Regions from separate parts of the Sphingobacterium sp. BIGb0165 genome, predicted to be linked through region 2. Evidence: riboswitches for the same ligand, from Rfam matches in the RefSeq annotation. Region 2 holds a riboswitch; each other region holds the start of a gene.
What was found. Region 2 has a riboswitch for thiamine pyrophosphate ahead of pnuC (nicotinamide riboside transporter PnuC). Riboswitches for the same ligand answer to the same signal wherever they lie in the genome.
Positions count from the first base shown of each region.

Region 1: it holds a riboswitch for thiamine pyrophosphate, as region 2 does, so the genes downstream of both, thiM (hydroxyethylthiazole kinase) here and pnuC (nicotinamide riboside transporter PnuC) in region 2, are expected to answer to the same signal.
Region 3: it holds a riboswitch for thiamine pyrophosphate, as region 2 does, so the genes downstream of both, M2408_RS22240 (TonB-dependent receptor) here and pnuC (nicotinamide riboside transporter PnuC) in region 2, are expected to answer to the same signal.
Region 4: it holds a riboswitch for thiamine pyrophosphate, as region 2 does, so the genes downstream of both, thiS (sulfur carrier protein ThiS) here and pnuC (nicotinamide riboside transporter PnuC) in region 2, are expected to answer to the same signal.

Region 1 covers NZ_JANUEB010000005.1:406,179-410,588, forward strand. The annotation lists gene M2408_RS13655 (DUF2807 domain-containing protein) at 1-137, opposite strand, end outside; gene tenA (thiaminase II) at 363-1,016, opposite strand; gene thiD (bifunctional hydroxymethylpyrimidine kinase/phosphomethylpyrimidine kinase) at 1,000-1,842, opposite strand; gene thiE (thiamine phosphate synthase) at 1,839-2,474, opposite strand; gene thiM (hydroxyethylthiazole kinase) at 2,461-3,264, opposite strand; TPP riboswitch at 3,344-3,436, opposite strand; gene M2408_RS13680 (hypothetical protein) at 3,546-4,202, opposite strand; gene M2408_RS13685 (VanW family protein) at 4,364-4,410, opposite strand, start outside.
Region 2 covers NZ_JANUEB010000003.1:351,718-356,127, reverse strand. The annotation lists gene M2408_RS08035 (phenylacetate--CoA ligase family protein) at 1-584, shown strand, start outside; tRNA gene M2408_RS08030 (tRNA-Arg) at 981-1,052, shown strand; gene M2408_RS08025 (acyl-CoA dehydrogenase) at 1,176-2,270, opposite strand; gene pnuC (nicotinamide riboside transporter PnuC) at 2,245-2,865, opposite strand; TPP riboswitch at 2,926-3,068, opposite strand; gene M2408_RS08015 (malate:quinone oxidoreductase) at 3,080-4,410, opposite strand, start outside.
Region 3 covers NZ_JANUEB010000010.1:166,409-170,818, reverse strand. The annotation lists gene M2408_RS22255 (lipopolysaccharide biosynthesis protein) at 1-1,335, opposite strand, end outside; gene M2408_RS22250 (acylphosphatase) at 1,341-1,622, opposite strand; gene M2408_RS22245 (amidohydrolase family protein) at 1,660-2,835, opposite strand; TPP riboswitch at 3,067-3,192, shown strand; gene M2408_RS22240 (TonB-dependent receptor) at 3,247-4,410, shown strand, end outside.
Region 4 covers NZ_JANUEB010000001.1:285,793-290,202, reverse strand. The annotation lists gene M2408_RS01230 (alpha-L-rhamnosidase) at 1-678, opposite strand, end outside; TPP riboswitch at 913-1,008, shown strand; gene thiS (sulfur carrier protein ThiS) at 1,069-1,275, shown strand; gene thiC (phosphomethylpyrimidine synthase ThiC) at 1,323-3,137, shown strand; gene M2408_RS01215 (thiamine phosphate synthase) at 3,134-3,748, shown strand; gene thiE (thiamine phosphate synthase) at 3,712-4,347, shown strand; gene M2408_RS01205 (thiazole synthase) at 4,329-4,410, shown strand, end outside.

The DNA.
Region 1 (4,410 bases), on a different contig from region 2:
TTGGATTGAACATAGTCTACACGTAGCGATGTCGCCGTTGAGATACCATCCAGAGCGGAAATCTTGCGGGTTTCACGTTCTTGGGCTTGAGCCACGTATAAAAATGAAATAAAGGCGATGGTTAAAATTCTTTTCATGGTTTTGTCTATTAGTAGTTTTTAATTCTATGCTATAATAATTTTTATTTTAATTTCGAAAAACAGCCTCATTTCCTTTCTTACATATATAATAGTGGTGCCAAAATTTAAAAACCATGTAAATAGCTGATAAACATCTTTTTTTACTTTTAGACGTTTTCTCCTATTGCCCATTTTTGAACAACTGGTGTTCGCTATCGAACAATTTAACTGTTGTTTTTGTGGTTACCACATTCTTTTTTCGTAAGCTGCCTGCCAGAAATGATATTCCAATCGGGAAGCTGTTATAAATACTTGTCGCATTTTCTCCCGATTTGTTGCAGTAGTTTGTTCAGAAATTTGATCGACGTAATTTTTGGCTTTGTTCACGCCCTCGGCGAAGTCCTCACCACTATAGGTCTCGATCCATTTGGAGTAGGGGTTTTGGTCGCCACTGGCGATCGAAACGATGTGGTCGCCAACTTCTTTATAAATCCAAAAGCAGGGTAAAGTCGCAGCCATAGCGACTTCAATAGGTTCAAAGGCGGTTACACTTTTTAAAAAATGCACGTAATGGTGGCAAACGGGTTCTATCTTGTTGTCGTCTTTCGGGTCCAGACCAAATTCTTTAAAATAGTCTTCATGAAGCGCTTTTTCGACGATAAGTGCATTGCGTCCAAATTCAAAATAATCCAGGGCTTGTTGATTGTCTGCACTCTTTGCGCCGATAAAAGCTAAAACACGTCCAAATTCCTCCAGGTAGAAAGCATCCTGGCGCATATAGAATTGAAATTTTTCCAGCAGTAGACTGCCATTGCTCAGTTCGGAAATAAAAGGCATTGCTAAGATATCAGCATAAATTGGTCTTATAGCATCCCAGGCTTTATCGCTCCATTTCATGAAAAATAAGTTTAGAAGGGTTGTGGAAATGATTAAGTGGCCCATTTCCTTTGCCAATAACGAGGTCTTTGCTTGCCTTAATTGCGTCGTGGACATAATCTAAAGCAGTAGCGACAGCCTCAGCAAGAGGGAATTGCTGCGCCAACAGGCTCGCTATTGCTGAAGAAAGAGAGCAGCCGGATCCATGTGTATTTTTACTGTCAATTTTTTGTGATTTAAATACCAAAGGTGATGCATGTTGCTGAAAGAGGAGGGAGGTGAGCTCGCTTGTCTGGAGGTGTCCGCCTTTAATAAGGACTGACTGACATCCTTTTTCAAGAAGTTCAATACCCGCTTTTTCCATTTCTTGGACCTCAGCTATAGTTCGTCCAACAAGTACACTGACTTCATCCAGGTTGGGAGTGATAATCGTCGCTTGTGGAAAAAGCAAGTCCATACATGCCTGTATTGTGTCATCATGGATCAATTTGTGACCACTTGTTGACACCATCACGGGGTCAAATACAATTGTTCCGCGGTAATCTTTCAAATAGCTGCTGATCAGTTCGACAAGCTCAATGTTATGAACCATCCCGATTTTGATCGCATCGGGATAAATATCATCGAAGATCGCATCCAGTTGCTCACGCACTGCTTGGGTCGGTATCTCGTAAATATTCCGCACCCCCTGTGTGTTTTGCACTGGTAATGCCGTTAAGACGTTCATGGCATAACATCCAAGGGCTGATATAGTTTTCGTATCGGCTTGGATACCGGCTCCGCCACTGCCATCAAAACCGGCAATACTCAGGACGGTGGGCACTGTATATTTTTTCGTTATGTTCATGTTAATAATTCTTTTAATTGAGCGCTACGCTCTCTTGGATTTTTACTTTGGCAAATTGCCGATACGACCGCAATGGAATCTGCGCCAGACAGCCAGGCACTTGCGCTGGTATCCAGGTTCATGCCTCCGATGGCGATCAAGGGCTTTTCGGTTAAATTCCGTAGCTCACCCAGTCCACTGATTCCCCAGGTTGTAATGGTGTCTGTTTTTGTTTTTGTTGGAAAAATTGGGCTGACTCCAAGATGGTCTACAGCGGCCATCTGTTTGCTGTCAAGTTGTGTCCTATCTTCAAGCGACCAGCCAATTTGAAGACGCTTTCCATATTTTTCCCTTATTTCTATAGGTTGACGATCGTTCTGTCCGACATGTACCCCCCATGCCTCGATTTCAATCGCAATATCCACAGCATCATTGATGATTAAAGGGATTCCGTAACGGTCGGTAATCTGCTTTAGCTTCTTGGCTTTTTCCAGAAACCCTGTCGGCGTTTCGTTCTTTTCGCGTAACTGAATAATATCTACACCACCGATTATGGCTTCTTCGGCAACATGGAGCCAAGATTGTGGGTAGCAGTCCTGTTCGGAGATAACCAGATACAAGGGGTAAGGAAACAGGGGATTAATTGCCATCATGCTTCAAGTTGAGATGCATGCGGATACGCTCTTCATTCAGCAGATAGAGTTCATCATAGAGATTCATCTGTAAGGAACCCGGACCAGCGGATCGCGCTGTAGCCAGCTCACCTGCTAAGCTCAAAAGGGAGACACCGGCGGTCGCTGCTTCAAAAGGATGGTCTGTGACTGCTAAAAATGCACCGATGAGTGCAGTTGCGCTACAGCCAAGTCCGGTAACCTGGGTCATCAAGGGGTGTCCATTGTGCACCTCAGCGGTATGCTGTTCGGACAGGATATAGTCTACCTTTCCGGAGATGCAGATGATAGATCCCAATTGTTCTTGTAATGCTTTACCAAAGCCGATAGCTGCTTTGCTATCTGCGGTGCTGTCTACACCTTTGGTATTGACCTCGTTGAAATTGTAGAGGCTCATGATCTCTGATGCATTTCCCCGTATCACAGTTGGCTTTAACTCCAGGAGGTTTGCCAATAAGTCATTGCGAAAAGCGGATATTCCCGCACCCACAGGATCCAATACCCAAGGGCGGCCAATGTTATTGGCATGTTCCGCTGCAACAAGCATGGACTCGGCGGTAAGTTCACTCAATGTGCCGATGTTAAGTACCAACGACTGGGCAAGATCAACAACCTCGCGCACTTCGGATGGACTGTGAACCATGACTGGGGAAGCTCCAAGAGCAAGGAGCGCATTGGCGGTGCTATTCATCACCACCAAATTCGTAATATTATGTACAAGTGGTTTTTGTCGTCTGACCTGTGCTAACAGATCGATAATTAAATCTTCCATTCCTTTTTGTTCGCTATGTTTGTTGGTGGCTTTGTCAGGAAGAAATGAGACAGATGGGCTGTCCGGTATATTGTAATATACGTAAGCGGTTGCTTTTCCCTACGCCGGTATAAACCGAATCAGGTTCGAAGGGACTATCTCAATTCTATACAGAATACCCCCAAAGCCATATCAAATTTAGACAAAAAAAAGGACTTTTTATAACCAGTGTTTTATTCGGTCCGGGAACAGTAAAAATGACTGCGGGGGCTTAGACTGAAGTAGGGCTTTAGTGACGTAAATTACTGTTTGAGAAATTTGTTTAAATCTTCAGTCTTAGTACCAATATAGTTTATGCTTTCTTCATCAATTTCAAATTTTTTAGTTGTCAAAATTCCATTTTTGTTCAAGTACCCTAATTTGATGTCGACCGAGAAGGGGTAATTAATCTCCTTATACACGTTTGCTTTCTTTTGAAATTTATTGTTATGATAAAACAAAATATCGACACTTCTTTCCGTCGGGGGGAAATCGTATGTAGTATCTAAAAAAGTTTTGTATGATTTTATGTAAACCAATTTGTTGTGACCTATTTTTGAGGAATCAAATTCAATAATTGAATCAATTTTTACGTTTTTTTTCGTTTCCAGGTATTCTTTTCCAGCATTATTTCCAAGCTTCTTTTTTCCGTTAATTTTGTCAAAGAAATCCAACTTGTCAAATTTTTGTTGAATGACAGAATCATTTTTTGACATAGCATGACCTTCATCGAAAACTCCGTTATACCATTTTTCTGGAAAATCGTAGGCTACTAAAAGTGAATCCCCGACTTCGTTGAATTGTTTATCTTCAATACTTGTTTTAATATGCGCATCATCACGGTGTGCATGTTTTGTTGCTTGATTTCCCGAACAGGATACTAAAACTACGATAGAAAATAGTGCAATGTTATTTTTCATCCCTATAAATTATTTGTTCATCAATTATTTTAGATGAAGTTATTATTCATAAATATTTATTTTCAGGTTATTCAGGAGTTCGGTTTACTCGGATCATGCTACCTTCGGCGATTTCATACTTGATCATTTTACTAATGACTACTCGTGTACTATTGGTAAGTTTACCGATATTCATTTTCAGCTGGCAATTCCGTATAGTCAGGTGGGG
Region 2 (4,410 bases):
CCTATGCTTCCACCGAAATGAGTTCGGCATTTACTGAATGTGAAGCTTTCAATGGTGGTCATCAGCATCCAGAATTGATTATTACGGAAATACTGGACAACGATGGCAATGCCGTACCTGATGGGCAACTTGGTGAGCTTGTTGTAACAACTTTAGGTATTCAGGCAATGCCATTATTGCGCTATAAAACCGGTGATATGGTTAGACGGCATGCCGCCCCCTGCACCTGTGGCAGAAACAGCTATCGGATAGGTCCAGTCGAAGGAAGAAAACAGCAGATGATCAAATATAAGGGAACCACCTTGTTTCCTCCAGCAATGTTTGATGTATTGGCCAGTTATGAAGAGATTGAACATTATCAGATTGAGATATCCAGCACAGCAATTGGTACCGACGATATTCGAGTTTTAATCTCTGCCAAACAAGAAAATGCCGCTTTATTAAAGGAAATAAAAGATAGCTTTCAAGCTAAATTACGTGTAATTCCTACAGTAGAATTTGAACGGGAAGAGATACTAATTAGTAAAATTTATAATCCACTGAACAGAAAACCGACGTATTTGCTTGATAAAAGAGAGCAGTAAGTCTGGTAAAAATAAACAGTAAGCTCAATAAAAGAAAACGATAATTTGACTATTGACAATTTAATCGTACAAATCTGCTTTAAATAGGTCTATCATTAACGGCCTTTGTTCTGTAGTCAGTAAAAAAAAATAAGCGCTCAGATTTCGATATTGAGTCCATCATACCTGATGAAAACAGGTTACAATATCCTAATTGGTCAGGGCGAATGGAGCTTACTTTTACGCATAATATTAATAGACAAAAAGTTAGCAAAGAAAAGCGGAATGACGCAAATTATAAAAGCGGGGACGTTAAAAAACAAGAGAGATATACGCCAGAAATTCCCCACTCAAAAGTTTAAATTTTATAGCAAAGATTATTTGTAAGATCTAGAAAATAGTATATCTTTGCGACACGTCCCCGTAGTTCAATGGATAGAATTTCAGATTCCGGTTCTGACGATATGAGTTCGAATCTCGTCGGGGACACTTCCTATTTAACAATAAAAAGACGATCAATTGATCGTCTTTTTTATTTAACAATTATAACTCCATGCTCTTCAAAAATCTCCAGCTAAAATTCTATTGCAGCATGCTTGCCTAGCCCGACGTTTAGGACAAATTCTTTTGCAGCAATTTATGTTGAGATGCCGTAAATATATTCCGAAACAAAATATTGATTTCATTGTCAGCGGCTGCGCCCGAAATCCCCGTATGGGGATAGAGTTTAATGACATTGGACAAAATAACCTCCACAAAGTCTCTACTTTCTATCGCTATACGCTCATATAATGAGGTATTATCAACCTTATCCTTGAGATTCTCCCAAGAACGAGTCGCAAGCTCCAGGATACTATTTTCCCTAGCTGTATAGTCCTGCTGCATTTCATCTAATTTCCGAAAAGCAGTTTTACTTTCCATTTGCTCCCATTTCCCCTGATTGGACTTCAATACAAATAACTTCTCGATCAGATCCAAAAACCGATGGTACATCCCCATAAAATTCACCAATAAGGTCAACTCCGCAAATGGCATAAAAGGGTATTGATAGAGCAGCTCAGGTCGTGTACTTTTTGAGGCATCAATAAAAAAAGACTGGTTTTCGTCTACCTGTATATTATCTAGTGAAAAAGAATGCGATGCCGTCGCCTCAAGGCCGAAAGTATCCCAATCGTAATGAATCAATGCAAATTCACGCGCGACAAAGAAAGATTTTACAAGTGGATTTCCATCCTGATCCAACAGTTGTTGTCCATCCGCCTGGATATAGGCGTTCAAGGTAAAATGTGTCAGGTGGGGTGCTCCAGTAGCATATTTCCAAAGCCCTTTCAAGCGATAAGACTTGCCCTCACGCTCAGCGATGCCTGCAATCTGCCCACTTCCGCCAAAACATACCTGTTTTGAAGTGAAAATATCCTGCCCAACTTCAGGATCAATAAAACCAACAAAAAGATTCGCTCCCGCACATAAAGTTACCGTCCATGCCAATCCGCCATCCTGGTAGGCTAGCTCCTTCAACAGGGAAAGCCCGCCAACCAGATCCAGCCCCAAGCCATTCAGAGATTGTGGTACCCAGATTTTAAACCACTTGTTCAGGTATATCAGTTCAAGCTGCTCATCAGACAAACTCTTTTGCTGAATTGCTTTACGTTGCTGATCTTTTAGAACAGCGATAGCTGCATCAGTCAGTTGTATATTTTTTTTCATCACTTAATATTCTCCGCCAATTAAAATAGCCACTAAAAGCCATCACAAATAAAAATAAGGTTAAACCAGCATAAAGGAATAGACCTTTGTGTATAAGCAAGGGAATTGCCATCAGGTTACTGATGTTCAATAAAATCCAATTTTCAAGTTTACGTTTTGCCAATAGCCACATCCCCGCCCAAGCTGTACAGGAAACAAAAGAGTCCCATAACGGAACATCCGAATCAGTTAAATGCACCAGACCAAAATAGAACAATAGGAAACCGACTACACAGATAAAACCAACAATCTGCCAATCTCGGGCTGTACTACGACTGATCGGTACGATCGTATCACTGCTATATTTCCAATAGATCCAACCATAGATGCTCATCACCAGATAATAGAGATGCAACAAGATTTCTGCATATAATTTTGCATGGAATAATACATATACTGATATGATAATTCCTATTATCCCAAAGAGGTAATTGATCGATTTATTTTGCCTTGAAAACCAAACCTGCAAGATACCAAAACATACCCCCAGCCATTCCGCTATGGTGGCTTGTTGCATTTGCTGAATAAAAGCCTCGAAAATTGTATCAGAAGTCATTCAATTGTTTATTAGTTCGTGTAATTACATAATAAACTTATGAGCGGAAAAAACGGATGTTTTTATTGAAATTAAAATCCCTACGCCAGCATTATCCGGATCAGGTATATAAAAGCGATTGCACAAGGTCGTACAATCGCTTTTATTGGGTATAATCTCAGCCCAGATGACATTGTCATTTCCGAGCACCCCATAAGTATATTGTTTATTGAAATTAATCTATATCAATTAATTTTAACGCTTTATGCGTACGGATACGCGTCTCTCTACAAAGCTCAGCATCATCATTTAATGCTTTGCCATGCGAAGGAATCATCTCGCGTAATTTCTTGCGGTATTCATCTGATTTAGCACGCTCAGGGAAACATTTCTTCAATAGACTGATCATGATCGCCACCGAAGTTGATGCACCTGGAGAAGCTCCCAATAGCGCAGCGATAGAACCGTCTGCACTTGAAACCACTTCTGTACCAAACTCCAAAATTCCACCTTTCTTCTCATCCTTTTTAATCACCTGAACACGTTGACCGGCTTTCTCAATAACCCAATCTTCCAATTTAGCTGTTGGCATAAATTGTTTCAGAGACTCCAATTTATCTTTAGGAGATTTCATGACTTCCGTGATCAGATATTTGGTCAACGGCAAATTGTCAAGTCCTGCCGATAACATCGGACGGATATTGGATAATTTGATCGATGCAGGTAAATCAAAATAAGAACCTTGCTTCAAGAATTTGGTTGAGAAACCAGCATAAGGACCGAAAAGTAAGGCTTGTTTTCCATCGATATAACGGGTATCTAAGTGCGGTACAGACATCGGTGGCGCACCAACAGATGCTTTACCATAGACTTTAGCATGGTGCGTATTGATAATTTCTTCGTTTATGCATCTCAACCATTGCCCTCCCACAGGGAATCCACCATAACCTTTTGCTTCGGGAATACCAGATTTCTCCAGCAATAACAAGGAGTGACCTCCAGCGCCGATAAACACAAACTTCGCTTTTAGCTCTCTCTTTACCCCTGTTTTCAGATCTTTCACTTCGATTTCCCAACGGCCATCGTCTTCACGTTCGATATCAACAACTTCGTGGTTTAAGGAAATTGAAATATTTTCTTTGTTTGCTAGGTTATTAATCAAATCACGTGTCAATGAACCGAAATTCACATCGGTACCTAAATCCATCTTGGTTGCAGCGATTTTCTCACTTGCATCCCGCCCTTCCATCATCAAAGGAATCCATGACTTCAATAGCGTTGCATCTTCGGTATATTCCATGCCTTTGAACAAGGTTTGGGTGTTCATTGTTTCCCATCTTGTCTTCAGGAATTTCACATCTTTTTCACCAAAAACCGCACTCATATGGGGAATGCTACGGATAAAGTTCTCCGGTTGGGCAATAATACCCTTATCAACCAAGTACGACCAAAACTGCTTAGAAACTTCAAATTGCTCAGCAATTTTAACAGCTTTATCAACTTTTACCGAACCATCTTTTTGTTCCGGTGTATAATTCAATTCGCACAAGGCCGAGTGACCTGTAC
Region 3 (4,410 bases), on a different contig from region 2:
CTTATAAGGTATGGGATAATACTTCTGGCCCCAGTAAAGTGAAAAAGCTATCATGACTAGATATACTACTGTTGTTGATAAAACAGCACCAACATAGGAATAAGTTGGGATAAGCCACACATTGAGCAGAATTGTAATTAGTGCTCCTATGCCCGAAATATAAATAGCGTAACGTGTATGATCCGTCAACTTATACCAAATCGATAAATTCATATATATTCCTAGTAGCACATAATTGAATAAAAGAATTGGGACAATTTTAAGCCCAGTCCAATATGTTGCGACTTCTTTTTCATTACCCTTGATAAAATATTTCAGCCAATCCAGATTGACTGTCAATCCGACCATTGCGATAACCATAAGGATAACAAAATACTCCATGATTAGTGCATAGGTTTTCGATGCGTTCTGGTTTTTTGAATATGAAAAGAAGAAAGGTTCTGCCCCTAGTCTAAAAGCTGTAACAAATAAGCTTAAAAATACGGCCAATTTAGCAACTGCACCATATATACCTAAATCATCTTTCCCCGCCTCCCCTGGCACCAATTTCAGAAAGAACATTTTGTCTAGATTCTCATTAATAATAAATGAAATATTAGCGACTAAAATTGGGAAGCTATACTTTAACATTTCATTCATTAATCTTTTATCTAGGCTGAATCGGAAAGTTAACAATTCAGGCAGTAATAGAATTAATGTAACAATACTTGCGAAAAGATTGGAAATAAAGACATAACCAATCCAACCTTCTTTAAACCATGTTCCAGCAAAATCGGCCCAAAAAGTATATTTATGTACCCAATCCGGTAAGAATAAAATAAAGAACAAATTTGAAATCACGGTAATACCAATATTGACAAATTTCAGTGCACTATACTTATAAGGTCTCCCTTCCGCACGTAATTTTGTAAATGGTATGACAGCAAGCGCATCTGCAACGAGAATAAATGCGAAGTATTTGATATATTTCTCATAAAGAGACACATCTCCACCATCCGCAAACCATGAAGCAATAGGTCTTGTGAAAACAAATACAGACAACAGTAATAAAGCGGAGGTAATTAAAGTAATAAAGAAGCTATTATTGTAAACTTTATTCTTATCCTGTGGTTCAACTTTCTGTAAATACCGGAAATAAGTTGTCTCCATTCCAAATGCTAGAATAGCATTCAGCATGGACATCCACGCATAAAAATTAGAATAAATTCCATAGATCGCCGCATCCTTGAATTTACGGAGATAGAGTGGTGTCATCAGGAATCCTATCATTCTTGAAACGATAGTAGTCACACCATAGATAACGGTATCGCTGAGAAATTTCTTTATTGTTGACACTAGGCTTAGGATTGGACTCTTTTAATCACTTCAAAATTAGAAAAGCCCTTCAGCTCACCTTCCTTAACTTCAACAGCTTCAACATTTGCATCCTCTGGACCTTCCTGGCAGAAGTCCATCATTGAATCGAGTGCAAAATCGTCACCTTCAGCTTCAATATAGACAGATCCATCTTTTTGATTGACAACAAAGCCTTTTACACCAACCTGATCTGCAACAGCTTTGGCCGTCAATCGAAAAAAGACTCCCTGTACTTTACCCCTTATTGAAATATTCAAATGTTTCATAAGAGCAAAAGTACAGAAGTTTTTGTGGAATTAAATACTATGCTAAACGTTTGATTTTAACTTTATCTGTCAAACGCATGTGTTCCATACCTTGGAGCAAAACAATTCCCGGCTTTTTACCTACTTCCAGAGATCCATATTTATCTTGGATATTCAACGCAACAGCCCCGTTGATTGTAGCCCATTGAATGGTTTGCAAGAAATCCAAATCTTCGAAATGTTCATGCAATGCCTTCAACTCTTCCAATACTGAAAGTGTATCGTTCGATGCCAAACTATCCGTTCCGATAACTAATGGTTGTCCAGCATTTATAAAATTATGAATTTTAGGTAAAGCACCTTCGATATATAAATTTGCTTTTGGACACAAACACCACACAACGTCCCGATCCATACGCTCCACAAAATCCAAATCTTTTAATGAAGTATACGTGTTATGAACTAACAACAACTTATTCGGATAAGGCAAATAAGGTAAATAAGACTGGATCGAATTCCGGGCTTGCGCTTTAATAGAATCTGCATTTTTTCCGATACTCTTATAGAAGTCCAGGAACTCACCTGTCTTGTATCTAAACAATTTATTCTCTTCGTCACTCTCCTGATTATGAATACTAATGATGTTCGTCTCAGGGACAGCTTTTTTGAATTTTTTGAAAAGAGCTTTTGAACAGGAATAAGGTGCATGTGGCGTAATCGACACATGGCCATTTCTGAATTCTTGCGTCAACGATTTCGCTTCTTTTAATTTAAAATCAGCTTCCTCAGGCTCAACACCAATAACTTCTACAAACGTATGATAAAGTATTTGCGATTCCTCCTTCAGTGTAGAAGAGTTATCTGTATTCACATGATCGCCGACAGCTACAATACCATTTTCATACATCTCTTTATCCGCCTTTGCCATTGCATCATCCATTTTCTTCATTGAAGCACTGCGTGAAGTCATCACCTGACTCAAGAAATTCGGCAGACCGGTACCTTTGGGTACTACACCTTTCATATGTGACAATTCAAGATGGCAATGGGCGTTGATAAAACCTGGAATAATAACGCCATCATACCTTTCGATCTTGACTTTATCATTCAAAGTAAACGATGCGGGGTCGTAAATACCCTGAATTACCCCCTCTTCATCTACCGCCACAATACCATCTTTTATTGGCATTGAAGTGATCGGTAGAATATAATTTGCGCTTAAATATTTTAACATTTTATCTCCTCACTCTCAAATTAGTAATTAAAAATTTTTGACCGATATGAATACATACTAACAGTAGAAAACTCTATGCCAAGGTACCTAAAAAGAACAATAAATACCAAAAACAAGCCTAAACGTAAAACTTTAAACCATAAGGAAATTTTAACAAATTTTTAACTAGACTGTTCTTTTGTCAAAAAACACATCATGTTATACCATTTCGATTTTAATGTATATATTCGCATCATCGAATAGGGGTGCCTTGTTTTGTCAGAAACACAAATAAGGGCTGAGATTATACCCAACAGATTAAGTTCTGTGCACCTGATCCAGGTAATGCTGGCGGAGGGAGAGGTTAGTTAAATAGAACGATCATAGTGACCCCTTTCTATGATTTGTTTAACTTAAACAAAATACATCAACATGATCAAATTTTTGATTTGTAGCGCTTTAGCTACTGTTTCTATCCAAATTGCTGTTGCTCAGCACAATTTGACGATTAAGACCGTAGACAGGAACACACAAAGGCCGCTACAAAATGCATCTGTATCCCTGGATGGACAGGCTTCTTTTACAACCAAATCGGACAAAGACGGTCTGATCAAATTGTATAATATCCAGAAAGGGAAGCATTCTGTTCAAGTTTCTTTTATAGGATATCAAACCTGGACCCAAAACCTAAATATTGAGCATGATATGGAATTGACTGTCCAACTTGATCCTAAAACAATTCGAACAGAAGAGGTACTCGTTGTATCTACCAGAGCTAAAAAGAATGCCCCAACAACATTCAAGAATATCTCAAAAGAAGAGATTTCCCGAAATAATCTGGGGCAGGATATCCCCTATCTATTGAATCAAACACCTTCTGTCCAGGTCAACTCCGATGCAGGAGCCGGCATAGGATATACAAACATGACCATTCGGGGATCTGACAACCAGCGCATCAATGTAACTCTTAATGGAATTCCACTAAATGATGCTGAAAGCATGGGCTCATTCTTTGTCAATCTTCCTGATTTCGCATCATCTACTGAAAGCATTCAAGTACAACGGGGGATTGGAACCTCAACAAATGGCGCTGGTTCTTTCGGCGCCTCGTTAAATATTCAATCAAATACTCTAGCCGAAAAACCCTATACCGAACTTAACAATTCATTTGGATCTTACAACACTTGGAAAAATACAGTGAAGCTAGGTACAGGATTGATCAACGACAAGTTTGCTTTCAATGCCCGGTTATCAAGGATTAGCAGCAATGGCTATATCGAAAGAGGCGCCTCAGACCTACAATCTTTTTATATCGACGGGGGCTACTACGGTAAGAAACACATTTTAAAAGGAATCGTATTCTGGGGGAAAGAAAAGACATATCAGGCTTGGAACGGGGTACCAGAACCCTTGATCACAGGGGACAGATCCCGTATGGACGATTATGCAGATTATGGGTTAGAAATAGCTGGAAAAGAAAAGGACCGTTTTATGAATGCAGGAAGGAACTATAACCTATATACCTACAAAAATCAAACGGACAATTATACACAGAAGCATCACCAACTTCATTACACCAATATCCTCAGCGACAAG
Region 4 (4,410 bases), on a different contig from region 2:
AACTACGGCAACTGCATTGTTTCCCTGCTGGATCTGACGGGTCACATCTTCCACCACATATAGTGTACGTCTATCAAATCGGGTATACATCGGATCCAGACGATGGTCACCTATTTTTTTGCCGTTTATAGAAAGTTCGTAAAGTCCCGCCACAGCAATATAGGCGCGGGCAGACTTAATCGGTTTGGTCGTTTTAAATGCTCTTCTGAAATACGGTGCTTCCTGCTCGTGAATATCCTGATTATCACTGATCCATTTTCCCTTCCAGTTCTCCATCCCCATCATACCGGTCTCAAATGAGGCGATGGAAGATGTACTTTCATTACTATTTTTGTCCCAGACAAGAACTTTCCAATAGTACTTTGTCTGCTGTTTCAAGCTAGTGCCACTATATTGAATCAACATAACCGAGCTCAGTTGCTTTCCGCTATTCCAGATGTTAGCTTTATTTTTCACCAATGCTATTGAATCCGTGTCTACCAAGATTTGATAAGCAGATTGCTTCGCCCCCTGTCGTTTATCGGCCAGTCGCCAACTTAAACGGGGATTTGATTTATCCACACCCAATGGATTCACAAGATGCTCACAGCGTAGTTCAATTGGCAGACATTCTTTTTGTTTTTGTGCATACAGTATTGTGCTTACACACAGTATCGTCATCAGTAAAATTTTTCGCATGTTTAGTTTATACTTCGTTCAACTTTTTATATTTCCTATCATAGCATTTAGGTCATATTCTAGGTGACAATGCGCGCATTCAACAGGAATACAAAAGTGTTAAATTGTTTTAGTTGATTTAAAAACGAATATATCAATTATTATCAAAATAATTAAACTGTACTGTCCTGCTACCTCGTTGCTGAAAATTAACAGCAATATTTTGGATTATTCATCAAAATAATCCTATATTAGTCTCGACTTTAGGGGTGTCTGCATATGCGGACTGAGATTTTACCCTTATAACCTGATCCAGATCATACTGGCGTAGGGAAAAGTAAGCTATCTTCTAGATACATTACTGTATCTTGTTGTAGCCATTCCTAAAGTTTTACCAAAAAAATAAAAGGAATGGAACTTACAATCAATCATCAAATCCGATTTTTCGACCCTGCTCCGAGCTCTCTAGCCGAACTTTTACAGACGGAACTATCCGGTAAAACCCAAGGTATTGCCGTGGCCCTCAACAACTGCGTTGTTCCCAAAGACAACTGGACCGCAACAGTTTTACAACCCAATGATCATATCCTACTCATAACTGCTACACAAGGCGGATAATATCGTATGGAGCATATTCAATTCAATATACCTAATTCCCCATTAACATGACATCAGAAAAAATCACACAAACCCCCTTTCCAAATTCAACCAAAGTCTTTGTTCCCGGTACACTCTTCCCTATTCAGGTGGCCATGCGTCAGATTTCATTGAGTCCGACCAAATTGAGCAATGGACAGATCGAAGTCAACCCGCCCATCAGCATTTATGACACTTCTGGCCCATATACAGATGGAACACAAGATATTGACATCCGTAAAGGACTTCCCCGTCTTCGTGATCAGTGGATCCTTGACCGCGAGGATGTCATACAACTTGAAGGCATCAGTTCGCAATATGGTCAAAAACGTCTGGCAGATACCACATTGGACGAACTTCGGTTTGCTTACAGCCATAAACCTAAAGTTGCTGCGCCAGGTAAAAATGTGACGCAATTACATTATGCAAGAAAGGGTATCATTACACCAGAGATGGAGTATGTTGCCATTCGTGAAAATCAACGGATAGAGCAGCTTGCTGATAGCACACCAGGCATGGATCATCAGCATCCGGGCGAAAATTTCGGTGCCAGAACTGTCGGAAAATATATTACGCCAGAGTTTGTGCGTGAGGAGATCGCTGCTGGTAGAGCAATTATCCCCAATAATATTAATCATCCGGAAAGTGAACCGATGATTATCGGTCGCAATTTTTTGGTAAAGATCAATGCCAATATCGGTAATAGTGCCGTGAGTTCAAGTATTGAAGAAGAGGTTGAAAAAGCTGTTTGGGCCTGCCGCTGGGGTGCTGACACGATCATGGACCTTTCTACAGGCAAAAATATCCACGAAACCCGCGAATGGATTATCCGCAACTCACCTGTTCCAATAGGTACAGTTCCGATCTATCAAGCGCTGGAAAAGGTCAAAGGTGTTGCCGAAGATCTCACCTGGGAAATATTTCGGGATACACTGATCGAGCAGGCCGAACAGGGTGTGTCATACTTCACAATACATGCAGGGGTTCTCTTGCGTTATATCCATTTAACAGCACAGCGGGTGACCGGAATCGTATCAAGAGGTGGATCCATTATGGCTAAATGGTGTCTTTTTCATCATCAGGAAAACTTCCTCTATATCCATTTTGAAGAAATCTGTCAGATCATGAAACAGTATGATGTTGCTTTTTCTCTGGGTGACGGTCTACGTCCTGGTGCAATTGCAGATGCCAATGACGCCGCACAATTTGCAGAGCTGGAAACTTTAGGTGAGTTAACCAAGATCGCCTGGCAGCATGACGTACAGGTAATGATCGAGGGACCTGGTCACGTTCCGATGCAGCTTATCAAAGAAAACATGGAAAAACAACTGGAATGTTGCGATGAAGCGCCATTTTATACCCTTGGTCCTCTGACAACCGATATCGCGCCAGGTTATGATCACATTACTTCCGCTATTGGTGCCGCAATGATCGGTTGGTATGGCTGTGCTATGCTCTGTTATGTGACACCAAAAGAACACCTCGGACTGCCCAATAAAAAAGATGTGAAAGATGGTGTCATCACCTACAAATTAGCTGCGCATGCCGCAGACCTAGCCAAGGGACATCCTGGGGCACAGTACCGCGACAACGCCTTGAGTAAGGCGAGATTTGAATTCCGATGGGAAGACCAGTTCAACTTATCATTGGATCCCGACACTGCCCGGGAATATCATGACGAAACTTTACCTGCAGACGCTGCCAAAGTAGCGCATTTCTGTTCGATGTGTGGCCCAAAATTCTGTTCCATGAAAATTACGCAGGAAATCAGGGATAGCGCAGCACAGGGTATGCTTGAAAAATCGCAGGAATTCATCGCCCAAGGAAAGGAAATCTATTTATGATCATTGCGTTGACAGCTGAGGAGGAATTCGCTTCAGAATTTCAGACCATACATGCACTGTTTGAACAGGGACTTGATCTTTTGCACTTGCGAAAATATCATTTTACAGATGAACAAATGCAGCGTTATGTAGCATCAATAGATGCAACATATCACGATAGACTGGTCCTTCATTCCCATCCGCAGCTGTCAAATGCACTTCATATTAACAGAATTCATTTTAATGAACATCATCGGCGAAGCGGCTTTTTTGACCAGCAGCTGACCAACTGTATCTGCTCGACTTCGGTCCATCATATCAATCAGTTCAATACGCTGGACAAATGCTGGAATTATGCCTTTTTAAGCCCATTATTTCCGAGCATTTCCAAAGCAGGTTATGGGCATCACGATGCTGTCCTGGATCAATTACAGTCACGCACCAATTTTGATGTTCATTTAATCGGTCTGGGTGGGATAAAAGCTGAAAACTGTCTGCTTTCAATAAAGGCTGGAGCAGATGGAATAGCTTTACTTGGCGCTTTATGGCAAGCCCCCGACCCTATTCAACATTTTATTACATGTAAACAACAACTATGCTCGAAAGACTACAGTATATCTCGCAGGGACTGACACTGGCAGAACAGAAGAACAACATCCTAAAGGCATTGGATGCAGGCGCCACCTGGATACAAATCCGGTGGAAACAAGCTGATGAGCAGGATTTCCTTCGGCTTGCACAGGAGATAAAACAGGTATGCGAACAATTCGCAGCCAAATGCATCATCAATGACCACGTGAAGCTTGCCAAGGAACTGGATGTTGATGGTGTACATCTCGGACTAACGGATTGTGGTATCGCCGATGCGCGTCTGCTATTGGGGTCAAAAAAAATTATTGGCGGTACAGCAAATAGCCTGGAAGATGTGCTAGGTCGAATAGCAGAACAATGTGACTACATCGGACTCGGCCCCTATAAACATACCCATACAAAACAAAAGCTCAGTCCGTTATTAGGCTTAGCGGGATATGAAAATATCATAAACCAAATTAGGCAGCAGGGACTCCCGTCTGTTCCGATTTTCGCCATCGGTGGGATCAGCAGTCTCGAAGACATTCAAAATCTGCTACAGACAGGAGTTTATGGTATAGCTTTATCTGGACTGGTGACCCAGACACCAAACATTATTTCATCCATCAAAAATCTCCTACCATGCATAAATTACAAATAGCCGATCGCAGCTTTGAATCCAGATTATTTATGGGGACGGGCAAATTTGGCAATCTAAATGAAA